DNA from 2 places in the Sphingomonas sp. P2_B6 genome. Region 2 is predicted to be linked to the other one. Evidence: riboswitches for the same ligand, from Rfam matches in the RefSeq annotation. Region 2 holds a riboswitch; the other holds the start of a gene.
The links. A riboswitch is a leader RNA that binds a small molecule or an ion and turns the genes downstream of it on or off. The one in region 2 is predicted to bind glycine.
Positions count from the first base shown of each region.

Region 1: linked by a shared signal. The riboswitch ahead of gcvT (glycine cleavage system aminomethyltransferase GcvT) and the one ahead of AC1DX5_RS12170 (L-serine ammonia-lyase) in region 2 are both predicted to bind glycine.

Region 1 covers NZ_JBFUDK010000004.1:225,120-237,078, reverse strand. The annotation lists gene AC1DX5_RS07800 (type II and III secretion system protein family protein) at 1-824, opposite strand, end outside; gene cpaB (Flp pilus assembly protein CpaB) at 826-1,842, opposite strand; gene AC1DX5_RS07790 (A24 family peptidase) at 1,892-2,365, opposite strand; gene AC1DX5_RS07785 (alpha/beta fold hydrolase) at 2,414-3,355, shown strand; gene AC1DX5_RS07780 (NAD(P)/FAD-dependent oxidoreductase) at 3,375-4,466, shown strand; gene AC1DX5_RS07775 (YegP family protein) at 4,514-4,687, shown strand; gene rnhA (ribonuclease HI) at 5,106-5,558, opposite strand; gene thrB (homoserine kinase) at 5,555-6,511, opposite strand; gene ispH (4-hydroxy-3-methylbut-2-enyl diphosphate reductase) at 6,516-7,472, opposite strand; gene AC1DX5_RS07755 (hypothetical protein) at 7,639-8,244, shown strand; gene AC1DX5_RS07750 (MOSC domain-containing protein) at 8,241-8,888, shown strand; glycine riboswitch at 8,967-9,099, shown strand; gene gcvT (glycine cleavage system aminomethyltransferase GcvT) at 9,270-10,397, shown strand; gene gcvH (glycine cleavage system protein GcvH) at 10,399-10,770, shown strand; gene gcvPA (aminomethyl-transferring glycine dehydrogenase subunit GcvPA) at 10,903-11,959, shown strand, end outside.
Region 2 covers NZ_JBFUDK010000007.1:124,648-136,606, reverse strand. The annotation lists gene AC1DX5_RS12210 (acetyl/propionyl/methylcrotonyl-CoA carboxylase subunit alpha) at 1-345, opposite strand, end outside; gene AC1DX5_RS12205 (nuclear transport factor 2 family protein) at 348-821, opposite strand; gene AC1DX5_RS12200 (hypothetical protein) at 857-1,198, opposite strand; gene AC1DX5_RS12195 (carboxyl transferase domain-containing protein) at 1,202-2,803, opposite strand; gene AC1DX5_RS12190 (M13 family metallopeptidase) at 2,975-5,032, shown strand; gene AC1DX5_RS12185 (glutathione S-transferase family protein) at 5,053-5,691, shown strand; gene AC1DX5_RS12180 (SDR family oxidoreductase) at 5,679-6,557, opposite strand; gene AC1DX5_RS12175 (helix-turn-helix transcriptional regulator) at 6,660-7,514, shown strand; glycine riboswitch at 7,558-7,645, shown strand; glycine riboswitch at 7,647-7,712, shown strand; gene AC1DX5_RS12170 (L-serine ammonia-lyase) at 7,756-9,168, shown strand; gene AC1DX5_RS12165 (translocation/assembly module TamB domain-containing protein) at 9,364-11,959, opposite strand, start outside.

The DNA.
Region 1 (11,959 bases), on a different contig from region 2:
CCGTTCAGGAAAGTGAAGGACGTGCCGGTCCCCGGCGTCGTCGGGGTTGGCGGTACGCCAGGGGTGATCGTGCCGGGATCGCGGCCGGAGCCGATGCCGAACAGGAAGCCGCCTGTCGAGTCGAGCGACTTGAGGTTGACGCCGACATTCTTGATGAAGCTGCGGCTGACCTCGGCGAAGCGTACCTGCAGATTGACCTGCAGCGGGGTCGCGGTGCGGAGGCGATTGAACACGCCGATCTTGAGCGTCGCGCCGGGCGTCGAAGCGTCGACCCCGGGGTTGAGCAGCGACGTCACCAGCCGTTCCGCCTGAGCGCTGTCATCGGGCGCGGCGACGGTGCCGGTCAGCACGGCGATCTGTCCGGTGGTGGAGACATGGATATCGGCCTCCGGCATCGCGAGCTTGAGCATGCGATCGATCGAGGTGATGTTCTGGCTGACCCGGACGTTCGCCGAATAGATCACGCCGCCCGCCGCGTTGGTCGCGAACAGGGTCGCCTCGCCGAATTCCTTGCCGAAAAGGTGGATCTGGCGCGGGTTGCTGACATAGACGTCGGCTATGCCCGAGTTGGACACCCACACATCGGCGACGTCGGCCGGCAGGGTGATCAGTTCACCCTGGCCGATCGAGAGCAACACTTCGCGGGTCGGCCGCTGCGAGCCGACCGGCGGCCTGCCCACCCGGGCGGGACGCCCGGCGATCGAGCGCGGCTTGGCCTGGCCGGCCTTGGCGGCGCCCGCGATGGCGGTGGCCGGCAGGCTGGCGACCATGGCCGCCGCCGCCGTCACCGCAACCGAGCGGTGCAAGAGGTTCGTGATACGCATGCTACTTCTTCCCCCCGACCGGAACATCGGTCACCGAATTTCCCCGCGCGACGCGCACCATCGGGCCGACCGGCGCGGCGGCGCCCGGGAAAGCCCCGCTTCCACCTTCGGCCGGTGTTGCGGACGCCTTGCCGGGGACCGTGCTGCGCTGGAAGCGCGACACGTCGGCACCCGTGGCGATCGTCGAACTGCCCGCCTGGGGCTGACTCGCGACCTGCATCAGCATGGCCTTCTCCGCCTTGGGGTCATTGCCCTCGGGCACGGTGACGTCGCCATTGGCGATCGCTTCCTCGAGTTCGCTGGCATTGTCGGCGATCGAGCGCAGCGACAGGGAGAGCGAGCCGAGCGTCTGGGCGACCGCAATCTTCTCCGCGATCTTGGGCGTTGCCTCGATCGTCACGTTCGAGAAGGTGTGAACCACGGTCTTGCCGTCGTCGCCCACCGTATTGTCGGTGCGCTGGTCAGTCGCCAGCACGCGCAGGTTGCGCATCACCGTCTCGGCCACCTTGAGCGGCGGGCCGTCGCCGCCGCCAGGTACCGTCTGGGTCAGCACCAGATCGATCCGGTCACCCGGGAAGACGAAGCCGGCGACGCCGGTCTGCGCCGACACGGGGAAGGTGACGGCGCGCATGCCCGGCCCGAGCGCCGCCGCGAGGAAGCCGCGATCGCCCGGCTTGACGAGCGCGCCCTGCGTGACCGGCTGGCCAGCGGTGATCGCGTTGCGGACGACCGTGCCCTGCAGCGACTGCAGGTTGGTGTCCTTCTTGATGAAATAGGCATTGTCGACCAGCTCCTTGGGCCAGGGCTGGAACTTCAGCGCGGTGGCATCCAGGATCGTCCCGACCGGCAACGCGCGGGTGGCGACGAGCACCTCCGGTCCATCGACCGGCGCGGCGACCGCCGTGGCGGCGCCAGCCTGGGGGGCGGCCCCGCCCAGGATCAGGCTGCGTGCCATGAACGCGGTGATCGCAGCGACGATCAGGGCGCCCACCAGAAGAATGATCTTGCGACTATCCATGACTTTTCAAGCCTTTCCGGCGCGGGACGATTGAACCCGCGTTAAGCATTCACAGGAACTGATTAAGAATCGGTTCGCGAAGAGTGAGCAGCGCGGCGACCGCGATCGCCACGCCGTAAGGGATTTCCGGCCGTTCGGTTTTCTTGCGGATCGCGCGCTCGATCATGAGCAGCAGCGTGAGCGCGCCGCCGAGCAGCGACATCACGATCAGCATCCAGACGAGCGTGTCGAACGGGAACCACAGGGCGAGCGCACCGATCATCTTGGTGTCGCCGCCGCCCATCCATCCCATGGCGAACGCGCCGATGAAAAAAGCGAAGACGATCGCCGCGACGCCGACCTGGATCGCGATGTCCGGCCAGATCGCCCAGCCATTGGCCCACCACCACAAGGGCGCGAGCAGCGCGATCGCGAGGTTCTTCCAATTGGCGATCTCGCGGGTGCGCGCATCCTGGATCCCCGCGGAAACAAGGAGCAGCGCAAGCGCGCCGATCAGCAAAGCGTTTGATATTCCCCCAACCATCAGCAATTTACCTAGACGACATGGCTTTCCAAAAAGTAACCAGCGTGAATGGTTTCCCCGCAGCTGTATCGCCGCGCGATTCCGGCCACTGCCCGGATCACGTTCTGGACCGCCCCGGACGGCTGGCGGCTGCGGCGTTTCGACTGGCCCGCCGAAGGGCATCCGCGCGGCAGCATCCTGTTCCAGGGCGGCCGGGGCGACATCTTCGAAAAATATCTCGAGGCGTTCGCGCACTGGCATGGCCAGGGCTGGTCGATCACCGCGTTCGACTGGCGCGGGCAGGGCGGATCCGGGCGGCTGTCACCCGACCAGCATGTCGGGCATATCGAGACCTTCGACACCTTCATCGACGATTTCGCCGCCTTCTGGACTGAATGGTCAGCCGAGGCGGAGGGTCCGCAGGTGCTGATGGGTCACTCGATGGGCGGGCACCTGGTGTTGCGTGCGCTGACCGAGGGTGTCGCGCGGCCCGCCGCGGCGGTGCTGGTCGCGCCAATGCTCGGTCTGCACAGTCCGCTCGGCGCCGGGATGGGCGAGCGGCTCGCCAGGGTTCTGAACCGAGTCGGCAATCCGGCGCGCGCCGCCTGGAAGGTCAATGAGCGTCCGGCGACCACCGCCACGCGCCAGGCGCTGCTGACTCACGACCCCGCCCGTTATGAGGACGAACTATATTGGCAAGCGAGCAAGCCCGAGCTCGTGCTTGGTCCGCCGAGCTGGCGCTGGGTGTTGAAGGCGTTCGAGTCGACCCGGCGCCTGCGCGACGATCCGCGACTCGCGACGATGAGGGTGCCGGTGCTGATGCTCGTCGCCGAGGCGGACAAGCTGGTCAGCGCCAAGGCCGCACTGCAGGTCGCCGAGCGATTGCCCGATGTGCAGGTCGAGCGGTTCGGGCTGGAATCGGCGCACGAAATCCTGCGCGAGGCAGACGGGGTGCGCAATCGCGCGATCAGCACGATCGACCTCTTCCTCGCCGCGCGCGTACAGCGCTGACGCTCGCGGGGACGGAATCGTGAAGCGGTACGATATCGCGATCGTCGGGGCCGGGATCGCCGGGGCGAGCCTTGCAGCGGCGGCGGCGCCCCATGCGTCGGTCCTGCTGATCGAGGGCGAGCATGCGCCGGGCTATCACGCCACCGGCCGCTCGGCTGCCTTCTGGTCGGAAAGCTATGGCGGCCCGGGCGTGCAGCCGCTTACCACTGCCTCGGGCCCAGTGCTGGAGGCGGGCGGTTTCCTGGCGCCGTTGGGGTCGCTCCATATCGGCCGGGCCAGGGACGCGGCGGCGATCGATACCTTTCTCGCCGAGTTCGAGGGGATCGTCGCGCTCGATCGCGTCGACCCGGCGACCCTCGTTCCCGGGTTGCGCGACGACTGGACGCTCGGCGTGATGGAGGCGAGCAGTGCCTATATCGACGTCGCCGCTCTTCATGCCGACTATATCGCCCGTGCCCGCCGCGCCGGTGCGGAGATGATCCTGAACGCACCGCTTCAAACCGCCGGACGCGCTGGCGGGCAGTGGCGGCTCACCACCCCCGCGGGAGACGTCGCCGCGGCGATCCTGGTCAATGCCGCCGGCGCATGGGCGGACGAGCTGGCGCGGATCGCGGGCGCGATGCCGGTCGGGATCCAGCCCTATCGCCGCACCATGACTCAATTGCGGACCCATCCTGCCGCGCCCGCCGGGCTGCCGCATGTTGCCGACATCTCGGGCAATTTCTATTTCAAGCCGGAGGCGGGCGGGCGCCTGTGGCTCAGCCCGCATGACGAGACCCGAGTCGCGCCGTGCGACGTCCAGCCCGAGGAAATCGATGTGGCGATCGCGATCGACCGGTTCGAGCAGGTGGTCGACTGGCGCGTGACCGCGGTCGAGCGGCGCTGGGCCGGCCTCAGGAGTTTCGCACCGGACCGGCTGCCCGTTTACGGGTTCGATCCGCGGCTTCCCGGCTTTTTCTGGTGCGCCGGACAGGGCGGGTTCGGCATCCAGACCGCGCCCGCCGGCGCGATGCTGGCGGCCGCGCTGCTGCTCGGGCGGCCGGCGGACCCGGCGGTCGCTGCGATCGATCCGGCCCGATATGCGCCGGACCGATTCGCCGCACTGGTATAACGGGGCAACCAAGCCTAACCTGCGTCAATCAGCCAGGGAGAGAAGACATGGCGCATAAGTTCGTGATCGAGCAGAACAAGGCCGGCGAGTATGTCGCCAAGTTCAAGTACAACAGCGAAATCATCTTCTGGACCGAGGGCTATTCGAGCAAGGCCGGCGCGAAGAACGCGATCGAGTCGGTGCTGAAGAATGGACCGGGCGCGCCGATCGAAGAGGGTTGAGTCTTTCCTGCCAATCGCGTGCTGCGATCGGCAGCCGATGGATCGACGATGGGACCACCGAAATTCCCTGTTCCGGCCACGGAACAGGGAATTTTTTGTTTTCGGGCCTGTTTTGGGCAGGCTGTCTGCGAAATATAAGTGCAAAAACAGAGTGTTGAAGATCGTTTCCCTGTTTCCGCAGAACAGGGAAATTCCGGCGCGGAACAGGGAATTGGTTGGGCTTGATCAGGGAATTGGCGCGCCGATGTAATCGAAGGGCTGCATTGGAGACGGGAGCATGCGCGGTCATCGCCCATGGATGGCAGATTCAGGCGTTGTGTTGAATCAAGCGGAGCGCTGGCGAATGCGACGCTACTCCTCATCGTCCAGATTTGCGGCGATCGGCCCCGGAACAAGTCCGGGGTGACACCAGGAGGCGCTAGCCTCGCCCCGCCGCCATCGCGGCGTCGCTGGCCAGCTTGTCGGCGCGTTCATTGTCGGGGTGCCCGGCATGGCCCTTCACCCAGAGCCATTCGATGCGGTGCGGCTTGGCGGCGGCCAGCAGCGCCTGCCAGAGGTCGGCATTCTTGACCGGCTGTTTGGCAGCGGTCTTCCAGCCATTCTTCTGCCAGCCTTTGATCCATTTGGTCAGGCCGTCCATGACATAGCGGCTGTCGGTCGAGAGGACGACATGGCACGGGCGCGTGAGCGCGTTCAGGCCCTCGATCGCTGCCCTGAGCTCCATCCGATTGTTGGTGGTCAGCTTTTCGCCTCCCGAAATGTCGCGCTCGCGCGTGCCGGCACGGATCACCGCGCCCCAGCCGCCCGGCCCCGGATTGCCCTTGCACGCGCCGTCGGTGGCGATTTCGACTTTGGTGAGTTCCGTCGTCATGCGAATTGCCCCGCGCCCTGTGTCTCATAGGCCCTGAGGCGGCGGAGATAGGCGAGCGGATCCTTCCGCGTGACCAGCGCATCAGCCGGCGTGTTGAGCCAGTCCCAGGCGCGCGACAAAAGGAAACGGATACAGGCGCCCTTGGCGAGATGGATCAGGGCTGCCCGTTCTTGGGGCGTGAGATCGATCGACTGCGTGTAGCCGTCGATCAGCGCGCGCCCGACCGCCCAATTGGCGTTGCTTCCGGTCGCGTCGAACGACCAGGCAGTGTGCATGACCGCAAGGTCATAGGCGCGGATGTCGGTGCAGGCGAAATAGAAGTCGATCAGCCCGGTCACGGCATCGCCGCGCATCAGGACATTGTCGGGGAACAGGTCCGCATGGATCGCGCCGACCGGAAGGTGGGTGGGCCAGGCGGCGAGAACCGCGTCGAGCGCGAAACCGACATCGTCGTACAGCCCCGGCGCGATGCCATCCAGGTCGCGGCCACAGCGTTCGAATAATGGCCGCCAGGTATCGACGCCCATCGAATTGGTGCGCGTCAGGGGGAAATCGGCCAGTGCCTCGTGCATCCGGCCCATCGCGGTGCCGGCGGCAAAGGCCTGTGGGATGGTGGGATGCGAGACCGAGACGCCGGTCAGGAACTCGATCAGGCAGGCGGGCCGGCCTTCGAGCTGATGGATCACGGTGCCGTCGCGGTCGGGCAGGGCGCGCGGCACCGGCAGGTCGTGTTTCCCGAGATGATCGATCATCGAAAAGAAGAAGGGCAGATCGTCCAGATGCACACGCTTTTCGTAGAGCGTCAGGATGAAGCGGCCGGCGGTCGTATCGACCAGGTAATTGCTGTTCTCCACGCCCTCGGCGATCCCCTTGGCGGAGACGAGTTCGCCATGGTCGAAACGCGACAGGAAGGCGCCCAGCGCCTCCGCTGAAACCTGAGTATATACCGCCATGAAGTCAGGCCGCGACTTCGAGGCCGCGGGGCAGTTTGAAGGAAATCGTCTCGCGCGTGGTCTCGACCTCGAACTCGCTGACCTCGAACCGCTCCGACAGCCGGTCGACGAGTTCGCGGACCAATACTTCGGGGGCCGAGGCTCCGGCGGTGATGCCGAGTGTCCGGACGCCTTCGAGGAAGTCGAAATTCAGATCGCTGGCGCGCTGCACGAGCAGGGCCGGCGTGCCCTCGCGTACCGCGACCTCGACCAGCCGGACCGAATTGGAGGAATTGGGCGCGCCGATCACCAGCATCGCGTCGCAAGCGCCGGCGATCTTCTTGACCGCGGCCTGACGGTTCGACGTGGCGTAGCAAATGTCCTCGCCACGCGGTGCCTGGATCGCGGGAAAGCGGCGCTGCAGCGCCTCGACGATGGCGGCGGTATCGTCGACCGACAGCGTCGTCTGAGTGAGGAAAGCGAGATTGGCGGGGTCGGACGGCGTCATCGTCTCGACATCGGCGACGGTTTCTACCAGCGACATCGATCCTTCGGGGACCTGGCCGAAGGTCCCGATCACCTCGGGATGGCCCTCATGACCGATGAAGACGATGTGGCGGCCGGCGGCGACCAGCCGTTCGGCCTGGCGATGCACCTTGGAGACGAGCGGGCAAGTGGCGTCGAGATAGGAGAGGCCGCGCTGCGCTGCCTTGGTCGGCACTGCCTTGGGCACGCCGTGCGCGGAAAAGACCACCGGCACGCCATCCGGCACTTCGTCAAGCTCCTCGACGAAGATCGCGCCTTTCTCGCGCAGCGCATCGACGACGAACTTGTTGTGGACGATCTCGTGCCGGACATAGACCGGCGCACCATATTTCTCGATCGCCAGCTCGACGATCTGGATCGCGCGGTCGACGCCAGCGCAAAAGCCGCGCGGCGCGGCAATGAGCAGTTCGAGTGGCGGTTTCTGGAGATCGGTCATCACGATGGGCTCTACGCGATTGCTTGCGTGCGCGAAAGCCGGTTCCTATGGTGCGCGTCGTTCCGGGGCCGGTGCGCGCGAGCGCGAGGCCCCTTCCTATGTGTTCCCATGTGATAAGGTGCGTGTGCCCGTGACAGCCCGGAAAATTGCCGTTCCCGCCATCCTGATGCTGCTGGCCGGCGGCTGCTCCACCACCGGAGACATTGACGAAACGGGTGGCATCACGGCGATCCGTTCGGCCTGTCCGACCGTCGGCGTTCCCGCGGCGACCGGCGATATCACCCTGTTCGATCCGCCGGCCAGTACCGCGGCGACCGCGATCGACGTTGCGGCGGTGATGACCAATGTCCGCTCCACCTGCGCCGATGCGACTGACGACATCGTCACCACCGTCACCTTCGATATCCAGGCGCGCCGGGCGCGCACCGATACGGCGCGCGACGTGAGTCTGCCCTATTTCATCACCGTCGTGCGGGGCGGCACCGCCGTTATCGCCAAGCGCGTCGGCCATGTCTCCGTGCATTTCAATGCCGGGCAGGACCGTGCGACGGCCAGCGGCCAGGCGAGCAGCACCATCTCCCGCGCGGCGGCCAGCCTTTCTGAAGATGTCCGCAAGAAGCTGACCGAAAAGCGCAAGGCGGGCGGCAGCGACGCCGCGGTCGACCCGCTGACTCGTCCGGAGATTCGCCAGGCCGTGCTGCGCGCTACCTTCGAGGCGCTGGTCGGCTTTCAGCTGACCGACGATCAGCTCAAGTACAACGCCACCCGGTGACCGAGGTCCGGGCCTTTGCCCTGCTGACGGGTAAGGCCCGGTACCTCGGGCGGGGTGAAAACAGCGCCATCGCCAAGTCTCCCGTCACCGGGCCGGTGAAGATCGGCTTTCTTGGGCTGGAAGGCGACGAGCAGGCCGATCCGACCGTTCATGGCGGACCGGACAAGGCGCTGCATCATTATCCCCATGATCATTATGCGCGCTGGAGCGAGGACAGGGTGGACGATCCGGTGCTCGCGGCGCCGGGGGCCTTTGGCGAGAATATCGCGACGCTCGGGCTGACCGAAGATCAGGTCTGCATCGGCGACCGGTTCCGCCTGGGCCGCGCGCTGATCGAGATCAGCCAGGGCCGGCAACCCTGCTGGAAGCAGGCTGAACGGCTGCGCTGGCCGGCTCTCCCGGCACTGATGGTCAAGGAACGGCGCAGCGGATGGTATTACCGCGTGATCGAGGAAGGCGCCGCCGAGCCGGGCGAGGCCCTGGCGATGGTCGAGCGCCCCTTGCCAGGGTGGACAGTCCGCCGCGTCTTCGGTCTGCTCATCGCCGGGGACCATCGTCACGACCCGGCGGCGCTTCGTGACCTTGCGGGTATGGAACTGCTGTATGACGGATGGCGGCACCGTGCCCTCAAATTGATGGCTTAGCTAAAAGCGTTACCAAGGCCGATTGACTCGCATGCTGCACCGCGTCACACCGGGCATGTCGATGGAGGGCAACTTCCATAGGCACGCGCGGGAGAGACCCCGGACGTGGGACCCTTGTCAAAGCAATGGCTTGGCATGGAATCCCTGATCCAGGGCGCCGAAGGAGCAACCGCCCCGGAATCTCTCAGGCACACCGGACCGCGCGGGCTATCGACACTCTGGAAAGCGGCCGAGGCGATGTTTGCCCGGCCCACCGAAGGGGTAAGCCATCCTGCGCAAGCGGGTGGTCAAAGCTCTCAGGTTCCCGTGACAGAGGGGGCGGCGAAACGCGGCGTAAGATGCGCTGCGTAACGCCGTGACACCTTGTGACGGAGACCGGCATTGAGTGACAACGAAGGCCCCGAAATCGAGATCCAGACGCTGCCGCTCGATGCGTGGCACCGTGCGCGGGACGGCCGGATGGTCGAATTCGCCGGCTATCACATGCCCGTCCAGTATGAAGGCATCATGGCCGAGCATCTGTGGACGCGCGACTCCGCCGGTTTGTTCGACGTCAGCCATATGGGCCAGCTGCTCTTTACCGGCGACGGCGCCGATGCCGCGCTCGAAGCGCTGCTGCCGGGCGACATCAAGGGGCTTGCCCCTACGAAGATGCGCTATTCGCTGCTGCTCGCGGAGAATGGCGGCATTCTCGATGATCTGATGGTCACGCGCCGCGAGGACGGCATCTACATGGTCGTCAACGGCGCGACCAAATATGACGACATCTCCTATCTCCTCGATCACCTGCCCGAGGACATCACGATCAACATCATGGACGAGCAGGCGCTGCTCGCGCTCCAGGGCCCCAAGGCGGTTGACGTGCTGTCGCGGCTGGTGCCGGGCGTCGAGGCGTTGGTGTTCATGACCGCGGGTGCGTTCGAGTGGAACGGCACGCCGCTGTGGATCAGCCGCTCGGGCTATACCGGTGAGGACGGGTTCGAGATTTCGGTGCCGGCCGAGGCTGCCGAGGCACTCGCCGATGCGCTGACCGCCGAGGCCGAAGTGAAGCCGATCGGGCTCGGCGCGCGCGATTCGCTGCGGCTCGAGGCCGGCTTGCCGCTCTACGGGCATGATCTCGATCCCAAGACCACGCCGGTGATGGCCGATCTCGGCTTCGCTTTGTCCAAGCGCCGTCGCGAGGAAGGCAATTTCATGGGCGCCGAGCGTATCCTGCTCGAGCGCGAGCAGGGCGCGGCGGTCAAGCGCGTCGGCCTGGTCGTCGAAGGCCGCCAGCCAGTGCGCGAGGGCGCGGCGGTGGTCGATGCGGAGGGTTCCGAGGTCGGCAAGGTCACCAGCGGCGGTTTCGCCCCGAGCTTCGGTGCGCCGATCGCCATGGCCTATGTGCCCGCCGCGATGGCGGCGATCGGCACCGTCATCCAGATTACGCAGCGCGGCAAGGTCCACCAGGCGACCGTCACCGCGATGCCGCTGATTCCACACCGCTATGTCCGAGCAGGAGGCAAGTAAGATGAGCCGTTACTTCACCGAAGATCATGAATGGGTCGATGTCGACGGCGACATCGGCACGGTCGGCATCAGCGAGTACGCGCAAGGCCAGCTCGGCGACATCGTGTTCGTCGACGTGCCGGCGGAGGGCAAGGAACTGGCGAAGGGCGACGAGGCCGCGGTGGTCGAATCGGTCAAGGCCGCATCGGACGTCTATTCGCCGGTCTCCGGCACCGTGCTTGAAGGCAATGCCGCGCTCGGCGACAATCCCGGGCTCGTCAACGAAGATCCCGAGGCCGAGGGCTGGTTCTTCAAACTGACGCTCAGCGATCCGGAAGAACTCAAGGGCCTGATGGATGAGGCGGCCTACGCCGCTTTCGTCGCGAAGCTTTGATGTGACGTACTCCCCTCCCGCTTGCGGGAGGGGTTGGGGGTGGGCTCGCGCTTTCCTCCAACGCTCCGCCCGGAATTGGCCGGGCGCCCACCCCCGACCCCTCCCGCAGGCGGGAGGGGGGAGATTGCTTGAATGCGGTATTTGCCCCTTACCGACAATGATCGTCAGGCGATGCTCGCCACGATCGGCGCCAGGTCGATCGACGATCTGTTCGTCGACGTGCCCGCCATTGCCCAACTCGATGGTCCGATCCACGGCCTTCCGGGCCATGCCAGCGAGCTGGCGGTCGAACGCCATATGTCGGCGCTGGCGCGCAAGAATCTGGCGGCGGGCGACGCGCCCTTCTTCCTTGGCTGCGGTGCGTACAAGCATCATGTGCCGGCGAGCGTCGACCATCTGATCCAGCGCGGCGAATATCTGACGGCCTATACGCCGTATCAGCCCGAGATCGCGCAGGGCACGCTGCAGATGCTGTTCGAGTTCCAGACCCAGGTCGCGCGGCTGCTCGGCACCGATGTGGCGAACGCGTCGATGTACGATGGCTCGACCGCCTGCTGGGAAGCGATCGGCATGGCGCGGCGGGTGACCAAGCGGGCCAAGGCGATCCTGTCGACCGGGCTTCACCCGCATTATGTTTCCGTCGCGAAGACCATGGCGAAGTTCACCGGTGACGTGCTCGAAACCGGCACGCCCTCGCTGTCGGCCGGGACCGACATCGCCGACCTGATCGCGGCGATCGACAACGACACCTCGTGCGTCGTCGTCCAGTATCCCGATATCCTCGGTCGCATCGCCGACCTGTCGGAACTGGCCGCTGCGTGCCATGCGAAGAAGGCGCTGCTGATCGCCGTGGTCACCGAGCCGGTGGCGCTGGGCGCGATCAAGTCGCCGGGCGAGATGGATGCCGACATCGTCGTGGGCGAAGGCCAGTCGATCGGCGTCGGGCTTCAGTTCGGCGGGCCTTATGTCGGGCTGTTCGGCTGCAAGGAGAAATATGTCCGCCAGATGCCGGGCCGGCTCTGCGGGGAGACGCAGGACGCGGACGGGCGTCGCGGTTTCGTGCTGACGCTGTCGACGCGCGAGCAGCATATCCGCCGCGAAAAGGCGACGTCGAACATCTGCACCAATTCCGGTCTCTGCGCGCTGGCCTTCTCGATCCACATGACCCTGCTCGGCGAGGCCGGACTGC
Region 2 (11,959 bases):
CAGCCCCATGGCGCGGATGCTATCGGGCTTGGGCCCGACCCAGATAATGCCGGCATCGATCACCGCCTGCGCGAAGTCGGCATTCTCCGACAGGAAGCCATAGCCCGGATGGATCGCCTCGGCCCCGGTGTGCTTCGCAGCGGCGATTATCTTCTCGCCGACCAGATAGCTCTCGCGCGCCGGGGAGGGGCCGATATGCACGGCCTCATCGGCCTGACGCACATGCAGCGCCTTGGCATCGGCATCCGAATAGACCGCGACGGTGCGCACGCCCATCGCCCGCGCGGTGCGGATGATCCGGCAGGCGATCTCGCCGCGATTGGCGATGAGAAGGGATTTCAGCAAGATCAGCCCTCGCAACCCGTGGCGCGCGCGGTCCAGGTGATGTTGACGATCTTCCAGGCGCCGGCTTCGCGGACCAGATCGAAATGGTCGACGCCGCAATGATGCGCCTTGCCGTCGATCAGGAAAATATAGGGCGCCCAGACCATCGCGATGTCGCCGTCGATCTCGATCGCTGGGTTGCTGATGCGCTCCTCATATTTCTCCGGGCCGGGTTTGACCCCGGCGGCGAACTCCGCCCAGCTCATATGGCGGACGGTGCGTGTGCCGTTCGGCGCTTCATTGGCCACGGTCGCGCCGCCCTCGCTACGAAGCTGGGCCAGGATCGCCGCGGAATCGCGTGCGGCCAGCCCGGCGAACAATGCGTTGATCGGCGCCATCACCGCGCCCTCGTCAGTGCCGGGGGGCGGCAGGCCGGTGCCCTTCGGCATCGGCTGCATCGGCGTGACCTGGGCGAGAAGCGCAAGCATCAGGGACATTCACAGGACTCCATGGAAAGGCGTCGTCTCGACGGTCACGATGATATTCCGAGCTCATCGTCCATCGATTCCCAGACGAGGAAGAGCGGATGAGCCGGTTCGTACGCAAAGGCGGCAAAGGCCGCGATCACTTCGTCGATCGTGAACAGCGTGCCACCCGCTGGCCTGACCGCCCGGAAATGGTGAACCGGATCCTGCGATTGCCGTTCGATGACGTAGCCATCGCCCTCGCAGGCGGTCTGCATGTAATCGCCATCCGACAGGGTCAGGATCGCGAAGCTGTTCCTGCTGTCCGGTGCGAGGATACGCAGTTGCGCATCCAGCGTCGCGGCATTGGGCCTTGGGAATACCAGGCCGTCCTCGAGCTCGAATTCCATCGCTTACATCCTGAACACGCCGAACGACGCCTTTTCCGGAATGGGCGCATTCAACGTCGCCGCAAAAGCCAGACCAAGCACATCGCGCGTCTGCGCCGGATCGATGATGCCGTCGTCCCACAGCCGCGCCGTCGCGTGCCAGGGATTGCCCTCGTCCTCATATTTCTGGCGGATCGGCGCCTTGAACGCCTCGGCCTCTTCCTCGGTCCAGCTCTCCGCATCGCGGTGCACCGTCGCCAGGACCGAGGCCGCCTGCTCGCCGCCCATCACGCTGATCCGGCTGTTGGGCCAGCTGAACAGGAACCGCGGCGAATAGGCCCGGCCGCACATGCCGTAATTGCCTGCGCCGAAGCTGCCGCCGATCAGCACGGTGATCTTGGGCACGCTCGCCGTCGCCACCGCGGTGACGAGCTTGGCTCCATGCTTGGCGATGCCCTCAGCTTCGTAGCGGCCACCGACCATGAAGCCAGAGATATTCTGCAGGAACAGCAACGGAATGCGCCGCTGGCACGCCAGCTCGATGAAATGCGCGCCCTTCACCGCGCTCTCCGAGAAGAGCACGCCGTTATTGGCGAGGATCGCGACCGGCATGCCCCAGATATGCGCAAAACCGCACACCAGGCTCGATCCATAGAGCGCCTTGAACTCGTGAAACTCGGACGCGTCGACCAGCCGCGCGATCACCTCGTGCACGTCATAGGGTGCACGGACATCGGACGGGATGATCCCGTACAGCTCCTCCGCATCGAACTTCGGCGCCCGGGGTTCCACCAGCGCGATGTCGGGTTTCCGGTTCTCGGGCAGCGTGGAGACGATGTCGCGCACGATGGTCAGCGCATGCTCGTCATTCTCGGCGACATGGTCGACCACGCCGGACTTGCGGCCATGCGTCTCCGCGCCGCCCAGCTCTTCGGCCGAGATCACTTCGCCCGTCGCCGCCTTCACCAGCGGCGGGCCGGCGAGGAAGATCGTGCCCTGGTTGCGCACGATCACCGTCTCGTCGGACATCGCCGGCACATAGGCGCCGCCCGCGGTGCAGCTGCCCATTACGCAGGCGATCTGCGGAATGCCCTTGGCCGACATGGTCGCCTGGTTGAAGAAGATCCGCCCGAAATGGTCGCGGTCGGGGAACACCTCCGCCTGGTACGGCAGGTTGGCGCCGCCCGAATCGACCAGATAGATGCAGGGCAGGCGGTTTGCCTCGGCGATCTCCTGCGCGCGCAGATGCTTCTTCACCGTCAGCGGATAATAGGTCCCGCCCTTCACCGTGGCATCGTTGCACAGGATCATCACCTGCCGGCCGGAGACCCGGCCGATGCCCGCGATCACGCCGGCCCCCGGCACCTCGTCGTCATACAGCCCGTTCGCGACGAGCTGCCCGATCTCGAGCAAGGGCGATCCCGGATCGAGCAACCGCTCCACCCGGTCGCGTGGGAGCAGTTTGCCGCGCGACGCGTGCCGTTCGCGACTTTTCTCGGACCCGCCAAGCGCCGTCCGCGCGACGTCGGCACGGAGTCGCTCCGCCAATGCCCGGTTATGCGCTGCGTTGGCGCGGAAGGTCTCGCTCTCCGGCGATAGCTTGGTGTCGAGAGCCGGCGCGCTCATGATTTCATCCTCATCTTGGCCCCTGACTAGACAGCGATCGCGCGAATGGGAAGCGACGCTCGCGGCATAAGTCTCTGTGCGGCGGCGCGAGGAAGCGGCGGCGTTGGTATCTGGTGTAACCGAAAACACGGGTGTATCCCCCGCGCCATACACCTTGGAGAGGTCTATCACATGAAGCGTTCAACGATTTTTCTCGCTGCCCTGCTCGCCACCACTGCCTGCACCCAGAGCGCGACCACGCCTGTTGCCGGCACCGCGATCGGCGTCGACGTGGCGGGGCTCGACAAGGCCGTCAAACCCGGCGACGATTTCGACGAATATGCCAATGGCGGCTGGCGCGCCAAGACCGAGATCCCGGCCGATCGGTCAAGCACCGGCATCTTCCTTCAGGTGTTCAACATCGCCGAAGGCCGTAACGCGCAGCTGATCGCGGAAGCCGCCAAGGCCAATGCCGCCGCCGGCACCGACCAGCGCAGGATCGCCGATTTCTACAATGCCTATCTCGACACCGCCGGCATCGAGAAGCGCGGCCTCGCCCCGATCAAGCCCGAGCTGGACGCGATCGCCGCCATTGCGGACAAGACCGCCCTGGCCAAGGCCCTCGGCGCCGATCTTCGCGCCGATGTCGATCCGCTCAACGCGACCAATTTCAAGACCGAGCATCTGTTCGGCCTGTTCGTCACCCAGGCGCTCGACAATCCGGGCCAGACCGTGCCGTATCTGCTTCAGGGCGGCATCGGTCTGCCCGAGCGCGACTATTATGTCTCGGCCAAGCCCGACATGGCGCAGGTCCGCACCGCCTATAAGGCCTATGTTACCAAGGTCTTCACCCTGGCCGGCCTGAGCGATCCCGCCGCGCGCGCCGACCGTGTGATGGCGCTCGAGACAAAGATCGCCACGGCGCATGCCGGCTATATCGAGAGCCAGGACGTCCATAAGGCGAACAACCCGTGGAAACAGGCGGACTTCGCGAAGAAGGCGCCGGGCCTGGACTGGAACGCCTTTTTTGGTGCGGCGGGCCTTTCGGGCCAGCAGGACTTCATCGTCTGGCATCCCGCCCCCACCGCGAAGCTCTCCGCCCTGGTGGCGAGCGAGCCGCTGGAAGCGTGGCAGGACTGGATGGCCTTCCACCACATCAACACCGTCACGCCGGTGCTGCCCAAGGCCTTCGACGACGCCTCGTTCGACTTCTATGGCAAGACGCTGAGCGGCACGCAGCAGGCGCGGCCGCGTGACAAGCGGGCGATCGCCGCCGTGAACAACAGCCTGGGCGACGCGGTCGGCCAGATCTATGTCGCGAAATTCTTCCCGGCCTCGTCCAAGACCGACATCCAGAACATGGTGAAGAACATCCTCGCCGCCTTCGACAAGCGCGTCGAGAATCTGACCTGGATGGCGCCTGCGACCAAGGCCGAAGCGCGCAAGAAGATCGAGACGATGCGCGTCGGCGTCGGCTATCCCGAGAGCTGGCGCAATTACGGGTCGCTGGAGATCAAGGCGGACGATCCGCTCGGCAATCTGCAGCGTGCGCGCCTCGCGGAATACCGGCATCAGCTCGGCAAGATCGGCAAGGCGCCGGACAAGGGCGAATGGTGGATGACGCCGCAGACGGTCAACGCGGTCAATCTGCCGCTGCAGAATGCGCTCAACTTCCCGGCGGCGATCCTTGAGGCGCCGTTCTACGATCCCAAGGCGGACGCGGCTGCGAACTATGGTTCGATCGGCGCGGTCATCGGGCACGAGATCAGCCACAGCTTCGACAACACCGGCGCCGAGTTCGATTCGAGCGGCAAACTGCGCAACTGGTGGACCCCGGCCGACTTCGCGCATTTCAAGGAGCAGAGCGCGGCGCTTGCCAAGCAGTATGACGCCTATGAGGCGCTGCCAGGCCTTCACCTCAGCGGCGAACAGACGCTGGGCGAGAATATCGCCGACGTTGCTGGCCTGACCGCGGCGTACGAGGCGTACCGTGCCTCGCTCGGCGGCAAGGAAGCGCCGGTGATCGACGGGCTGACCGGCGATCAGCGCTTCATGCTCGCCTTCGCCCAGAGCTGGCGCGAGAAGACTCGCGAGAAGTCCACGCGTCAGCAGGTCGCGACCGACGGCCATTCGCCGGGCCGTTTCCGTGCGCAGACCATTCGCAACCTCGATGCGTGGTACAAGGCATTCGACGTGCAGCCGGGCCAGAAGCTGTATCTGGAACCCAGTGCGCGCGTGAAGGTCTGGTAAAAGGACGGGAAGGGCGGACCATGTTGCTGATCGGACAATATGATTCGCCCTTCGTCCGCCGCGTCGCGGTGACGTTGAAGCTCTATGATCTGCCCTATCGCCACGCGCCGCTGTCGGCGTTCGGCGATGTCGAGGAGATCGCGCGCTACAACCCGCTGCGGCGCGTGCCGACCCTGGTCTATGAGGACGGCGTCGCGCTGACCGACAGCGGCGCGATCGTCGATGCGCTCGACGAGATGGTCGGCCCCGAACGCGCCTTCCTCACCCGCCGCGGCGACGATCGCCGTGCCTTGCTCCGTACCTGCGCCTTCGCCGCCGGCGTCGCGGAAAAGGCGGTCAGCCTGGTCTATGAGCGTGCCTTTCGCGACGGGCACAAGATGTGGGTCGAACGCTGCCGTGCCCAGGTGATCGACACGCTCGACCTGCTCGAACGCGAGCGCGCGGCGGCGAAGGACCCATGGCTGCTCGGCGAGACGATGAGCCATGCCGACGTCCTGCTCGGCACGATGCACCGCTTCGTCAGCGAGGCGCTGGCCGATCAGTTCGTCATGGATGGCTGGGTCGCCCTGGGGGAGCACGCCGCGCGGTGCGAAGCGCTCCCCGAATTCGCCGAGGCCTGTCAGGCGTTCAAGCTGACGATGCCGGATCAGGCAGCATAATAGCCGGGCTGGTCGATATCGCTCAGCAGATCCGGGCCGGTCGGCTCCCAGCCGAGCAATGACCGCGTGCGCGCGCTCGATGCCGGAATATCGGCCCCGGCGAAATCGGCGAACCAGCCGAAATGCTCCGGTGTACGCGATTCGACCGGCACGCCGAGCCGCCGCCCGATCACCGCGGCGATGTCCCTGAACGCGACTCCTTCGTCGCCGGTCGCGTGATAGGCGGCCTCGGTGGCGCCCTGTTCGAGCGCCAGCCGGTAGAGGCGCGCGGCGTCGAGCCGGTGTACCCCAGGCCAACGGTTCGCCCCGTCGCCGATATAGGCGGACACGCCTTTCTCGCGGGCCAGGCCGATCAGGAACGGGATGAAGCCGTGGTCGCCAGTGCCGTGCACCGACGGCGCCAGCCGGATGGAGGCGGCCCGCACGCCGCGCGCCGCCAGAGCTATCGCGGCGGCCTCGGACCGGCGCGGGTAGGAGGGGTGCGACGCGGGCAGATCCGCCTCGGTCGCGACCCGGCCCGGCGCGAGCAACGCAAAGCCCGAGGTGACGAGCAACGGCCGGTCCGACCCCATCAGCGCGCTGCCCAATGTCTCGATCGCCAGCTGGTCCTGCCGCGCATTCTCGGCAAACCGGGAGAAATCATGGTTGAACGCGGTGTGGATCACGCCGTCCGCCGCCGCCGCGCCGCCGCGCAGAATATCGAGGTCGTCGAGCGTCCCGGACACGATTTCGGCGCCGGCCGCGGCGAGCGTCGCTGCCTTTTCCGCGGACCGGGCCAGTCCCGTCACCTGATGGCCGGCACTAACCAGTTCCTCGACCACCGCCGACCCGACCCAGCCGGTGGCACCCGTTACAAATACGCGCATCTGCTCATCTCCAGCATTTCGACCCGTCTATTGTCGTGATCGCTCTTATGCAGGTAAAGTAGTGACATTATCCTGGTATAAACACTAACTGGATGCGCCACGATGTCCGACGACAATATGCTCGGCACCTATCTCCGGAACCGGCGCACCAGGCTCGATCCCGCCTCGTTCGGGTTCGCCGGGCGGCGGCGGACCGCGGGGTTGCGCCGCGAGGAAGTGGCGCAGCGCGCCAATATCAGCCCGACCTGGTACACCTGGCTCGAACAGGGGCGCGGCGGAAAAGCTTCGGCCGAAGTGCTCGACCGCATCGCGACGGCATTGACCCTGACCGAGGTCGAGCGCGAGCATCTGTTCCTGCTCGGTCTCGGTCGCCCGCCCGCGGCCCAGTATCGTGGTAGCGATTCGATTACGCCGCGCTTGCAGCGGCTGCTCGACGTGCTGACCTGCAGTCCCGCCATCGTGCGCACCGCGACCTGGGACGTCGTCGCCTGGAACCGCGCCGCGGCGGTCGTGCTCACCAATTATGGTTCGATCCCGCCCGGCCAGCGCAATATCCTGCGCCTGATCTTCTGCGACGATCGCGTCCGCGCGGCGCAGCCGCAATGGGAATCGGTCGCCCGTTTCGTCGTGAGTTCCTTCCGGATCGACGCCGCACGCGCTGGCGCCGATGCCGAGGTCGCGCCGCTGGTCGAGGAACTCTGCCGGTCGAGCCCGGAATTCGCCTCGATGTGGCAGGACAATGAAGTGCGGACCTATGGCGACGGGACCAAGCATCTGCGCCATCCCCAGGTCGGCCTGATCGCCCTGGAATATTCCGCCTTCGCGGTGGACGGCCGGCCGGACCTCAGCCTGATCGTCTACAACCCGGCGACGCCGGACGACCGGGCGCTCATCCAGTCCCTGGTCGACGGATGGGAAGCGCCCGCCACGGAATCCCGCGCTGCCTGGGCATCCTGACCAGCGTGGCGATTGACTTGGCGCGGGCACTCGCTCACCTATCGGTCGTCGCACGGGAGAGATCGGCTTTGGCCGGCGCCGAAGGAGCAACCGCCCCGGAAACTCTCAGGCAAAAGGACCGCGCGACACAGACACTCTGGAGAGTGGTGCCACGGCACCCGCCGACGGGATAGCGATCTCAGGCAAAGGGACAGAGGGGGCATGCAACGGCGCGCACAGCGCCTGACAGGAGCATGCCTCGGTGACCTCACCTCTCGCGACCTCGACTTTTCCGGACCCGCGCTTTCGCCCGATCAGCATCGCCGAGATGTTCACCATCGGCATCGGCCCCTCCAGCTCGCACACGGTCGGGCCGATGCGCGCGGCGGCGGATTTCGCGCGGACCATCCTGGCGTTGCCGGAGCGCGCGACCAGGGTCGGCTGCAGCCTCTATGGTTCGCTTGCGCTGACCGGCATCGGCCACGGCACCGACGTCGCGGTCCTGCTCGGCCTGGCCGGCTGGGAGCCGGAAACGGTCGATCCGGAAACGGCGGCGGCGCTGGTCGCCGGGTTCCGCGCGGACAATGCGCTGCCGCTCGGGCGAGGAGGCGGAGAGGGCGGCTATCCGGTGGCGCTGGACGGCAAGGGCGGGATCGATTTCCATCCCGAACGCTTCGAGCCGGAACATCCCAATGCTCTCGATCTGACTGCCTGGTTCCCCGACGGAACGTCGCAGACGCTGCGCTATTATTCGGTCGGCGGCGGCACGATCCGGCGCGGCGGGGAGCGGCCGGAGCTTGGCAATGTCGCGGTGCGCCATCCCTTCACGTCGGGTGACGAGCTGCTGCTGGCGGCCGAGGCAGAGCATATCTCGATCAGCGAGCTGGTTCGCCGCAACGACACTGCCTGGCGCACCGCGGCCGAGACCGACGCGCTGCTCGACGGCGTCGCCGATGCGATGCGCGCCTGCATCGATCGCGGCATGGTGAAGGGTGGCATATTGCCGGGCGGCCTCAACGTGCGTCGCCGCGCCAAGGGGCTGCACGAAGCACTGATCTCCCGCTCGGAACGCGGCGCTCCGTCGCATACCATCCAATGGGTTAGTCTCTGGGCGCTGGCCGTGAACGAGGAGAATGCGGCCGGCGGTCGCGTGGTCACCGCGCCGACCAATGGGGCCGCGGGCATCATCCCCGCGGTGATCCGCTATTACGAGACGTTCGAGGGCCCGGCGACGCGCGAGGGCATTCGCATCTTCCTCTCGACCGCGGCGGCGATCGGCATGCTCTACAAGACCCGCGCCTCCATCTCGGCGGCGGAGATGGGCTGCCAGGGCGAGGTCGGCGTGGCTTGCTCGATGGCCGCCGCCGGCCTCGCGGCGGTGCTCGGCGCCACCAACGCCCAGATCGAGAATGCCGCGGAGATCGGCATCGAGCATAATCTCGGCCTCACCTGCGATCCGATCGGCGGGCTGGTCCAGGTGCCCTGCATCGAGCGCAACGCGATGGGCGCGGTGAAGGCGATCAACGCCGCCTATCTCGCGCTCGACGGGGACGGCACGCACATCGTCAGCCTCGACCAGGCGATTGAGACGATGCGCCAGACCGGCGAGGACATGCGTTCCAAATACAAGGAAACCAGCCTGGGCGGTCTCGCCGTCAACGTGGTGGAGTGCTGACAGGCAGTTGGATCAATAGGTGCAAGGATCAAACCGTTCGTCCTGAGTAGGGGCTGAGCGAAGTCGAAGACCCGTATCGCAGGACAGTTGGAGCGCATGACGCCTGTTCTTCGATACGCCATTCGACAAGCTCAATGGCTACTCAGGACGAACGGAAGGCGGTATGGGTTTCGGCTCTACACCTCGAGCCGCTCGTCAATAATCCCTCGAATAGCGCAGGTTGATCGCGGTCCCGTTCGATCCGCCGGTCTGGCTCAGGATGCTCAGCGCCTTGGACAAGGCGATCTCGATCTGCGTCGCGGTGAAGCCGCGCGTGTCGGTGACGATCTCCACATAGATGTCGTTGGAGATATATTTGCCCGCGGCGACGGAGGTTCCGCGCCCGGTCGCCTCGTCCGCGCCCAGCACGCGCAATCGATCGATGCCAGAGGCGGAGCGCAGCTTGCCCAGCGGATTCAGCCCGCCGCCCGAGCCGCGCAGCGAATTGAGCGCGGAGGCGAGCTGGATCGCCTGCATCGGCGACAGCTCAGTGATCGAGTTGCCGAACAGGATGCGCGAGAGCAGTTCGTCCTGCGGCAGGCTGGGCGAGGAAGTGAAGGTGATTTGCGGGTTCTGCGCCCGGCCACCGATATTGATGGTGATCGCGGTGCCGGAGAGCGTCGCCGTCGCCCGCATCGACAAGCTCGGGTTCGTCACCGGGCCGCCTTCGAAGCGGATGATGCTGTCCTGGTCGAGATCGAAACGCTTGCCCGCGAAATTATAGGTGCCGCGGACCAGGTCGACATTGCCGATCACCTCCGGCGTGGCCGAGGTGCCGCCTACCCGCAGGTCGGCGCTCCATTCGCTTTCCAGCCCCATGCCGCTGACGAACAGCCGATTGTCGGCACGGATGCGCAGGTCGAGCTTGAACAGGCTGGGCACGCCTGCCGCAGCTTCGGCCGCATCGCGCGCGGCCTGGGCGCGGCTGGTGCCCTTGCGGCGCACGCCCTGCAGTTCGGCGACTTCGGCCGCGCCCTGGCGGATGATCTCGTACCGCACTTCGGGCAGGTTCAGGGTGCCGGAGATCAGCCCGCCATTCGCCTTGCTGTTGGTGACGGCGATCTCGCCCGAGACCGTCGCGCCCAGCGCGTCGCTGCGTGCGAGCTGCGCATTGCTCAAGGTCACCCGGACATCGATCGGGAAGCCCGCATCCGAGCCGAACCCGACGTTGCCGCGTGCTGAGACGGTGCCTTTGCCGGCCCGGCCGGTGAACTCGCTGATCTCGAACCGGTCGTTGGTGAAGCGCCCGGTCAGCTTGATCGCGCTGATGCGGGTGCCATAGGTCTCGTTATCATAGGCCAGCGCATTGGCACGGATCAGCCCGGTCAGCTGCGGGCTGGAAATCCGCCCGGAGAAATCGGCGGCAATGCCGATCTGTCCGGTGAGCGTCTGGTTCGCCAGGCCTGACAGGCTCCACAGCACATCGGCCGGACCGTTATAGCGGATGCCGCCGCCGAGCGGGGCATCCATCAGCGCGGTCATCCAGTCGCCGCCGCCGACCGGCTGCAACCGCACCTGCGCCCGCCCGATCGTCGCACCGCCGCGCTTGATCAGCGCGGCGAGCGCGCCGCCTTCGGGGCGGAGCGTGCCGAGCGCCGAGATGTCGACCGGGGTGGACACGACCGCCGCGCCGGAGCGGGTGAAGCTACGGATGTCGACGCGCAGGTCGGCGCGGGGCACGCCCGATCCGGCCTGGACATAGTCCAGGCTGCCGGTCGCCCGGCCGCCGATGCCCGCGCCGGCGGCAAAGGTGTTGAGGATCGCGAGATCGAAATTGTCGAAGCGCGATTGCAGCTCGAGCGTCTTGCCATAGCGACCGGCCACCCGCACCTGCCCCTGCGGCACGATGATCGCGACCGGCGCGAGCACATAGATGCCGTGCTCGTTCCGGATTATCGCCGGCTGGGCGAGGTGGAAGGGCACAGTGCCTACCTGGCCCTGCGCCGCGACCCGGTACAGGTCGGGCGAGAGCTGGGCGTTGGCGGCGATGCGGAAGCTCGCGCCGCTCTGGCCATTGGCGACGATCTGCGCGGTGCCGCGCCCGCCCTGGTAATTCACCTTGGCGCGCGCCGCCTGGAGGAAGAAACTGCCCTGGCGCACGCCGGCGAGCTGGACATCGGCGAGGATCTCCGGCGCCCTGGCGTAGAGGGTGATCGTCGCCTCGACGATCGCACGCTCGATCACCAGCTTGGCTTGGCCGGGGATATGCGCGCCATTGGCCCGGGCCGAGACCTGCGCGCGCTGGATCTTGCCGACCGCCGACAAAGTGACGGTGCCGGTGATGCCCGACCCATTGGCGGTGAGCTTCCCGATGAACGGCCCGGCGGGCGCCTGGCGGACGGTGCCCGCGAAACCGACCCCGGCGAAGCGCGCGCGGTGGATGTCGATGGTCAGCGGCCCGCCACCGGTGCGGATCAGCACGTCCGCGTTGAACGGCCCATAAGGCGAGCCGCCGGTCGCGACCACGGCATAGCCGGTCCCGGTTCCGCGGATCGTCGCCACGACATCGCTGAGCTGCACGCCGACATTGGGCCGGCTCGCCCGCAGCTTGATCAGCGGGCGCTCGGCGGTGCCCGATATGGCGACCGCCAGCGGGCCATATTGAGTCGAATGGCCCTGCGCGGTGAAGGCGATGCGGCCGTCGGGCACATAACTGCCCTGGCCGCCGGTGAGGCGGAAGCTCGGCGCCGCGACCCGTAGGTTCTGGACCCGGAACACGCCCTTGGGATCGAAGCTGAGATTGCCGACGATC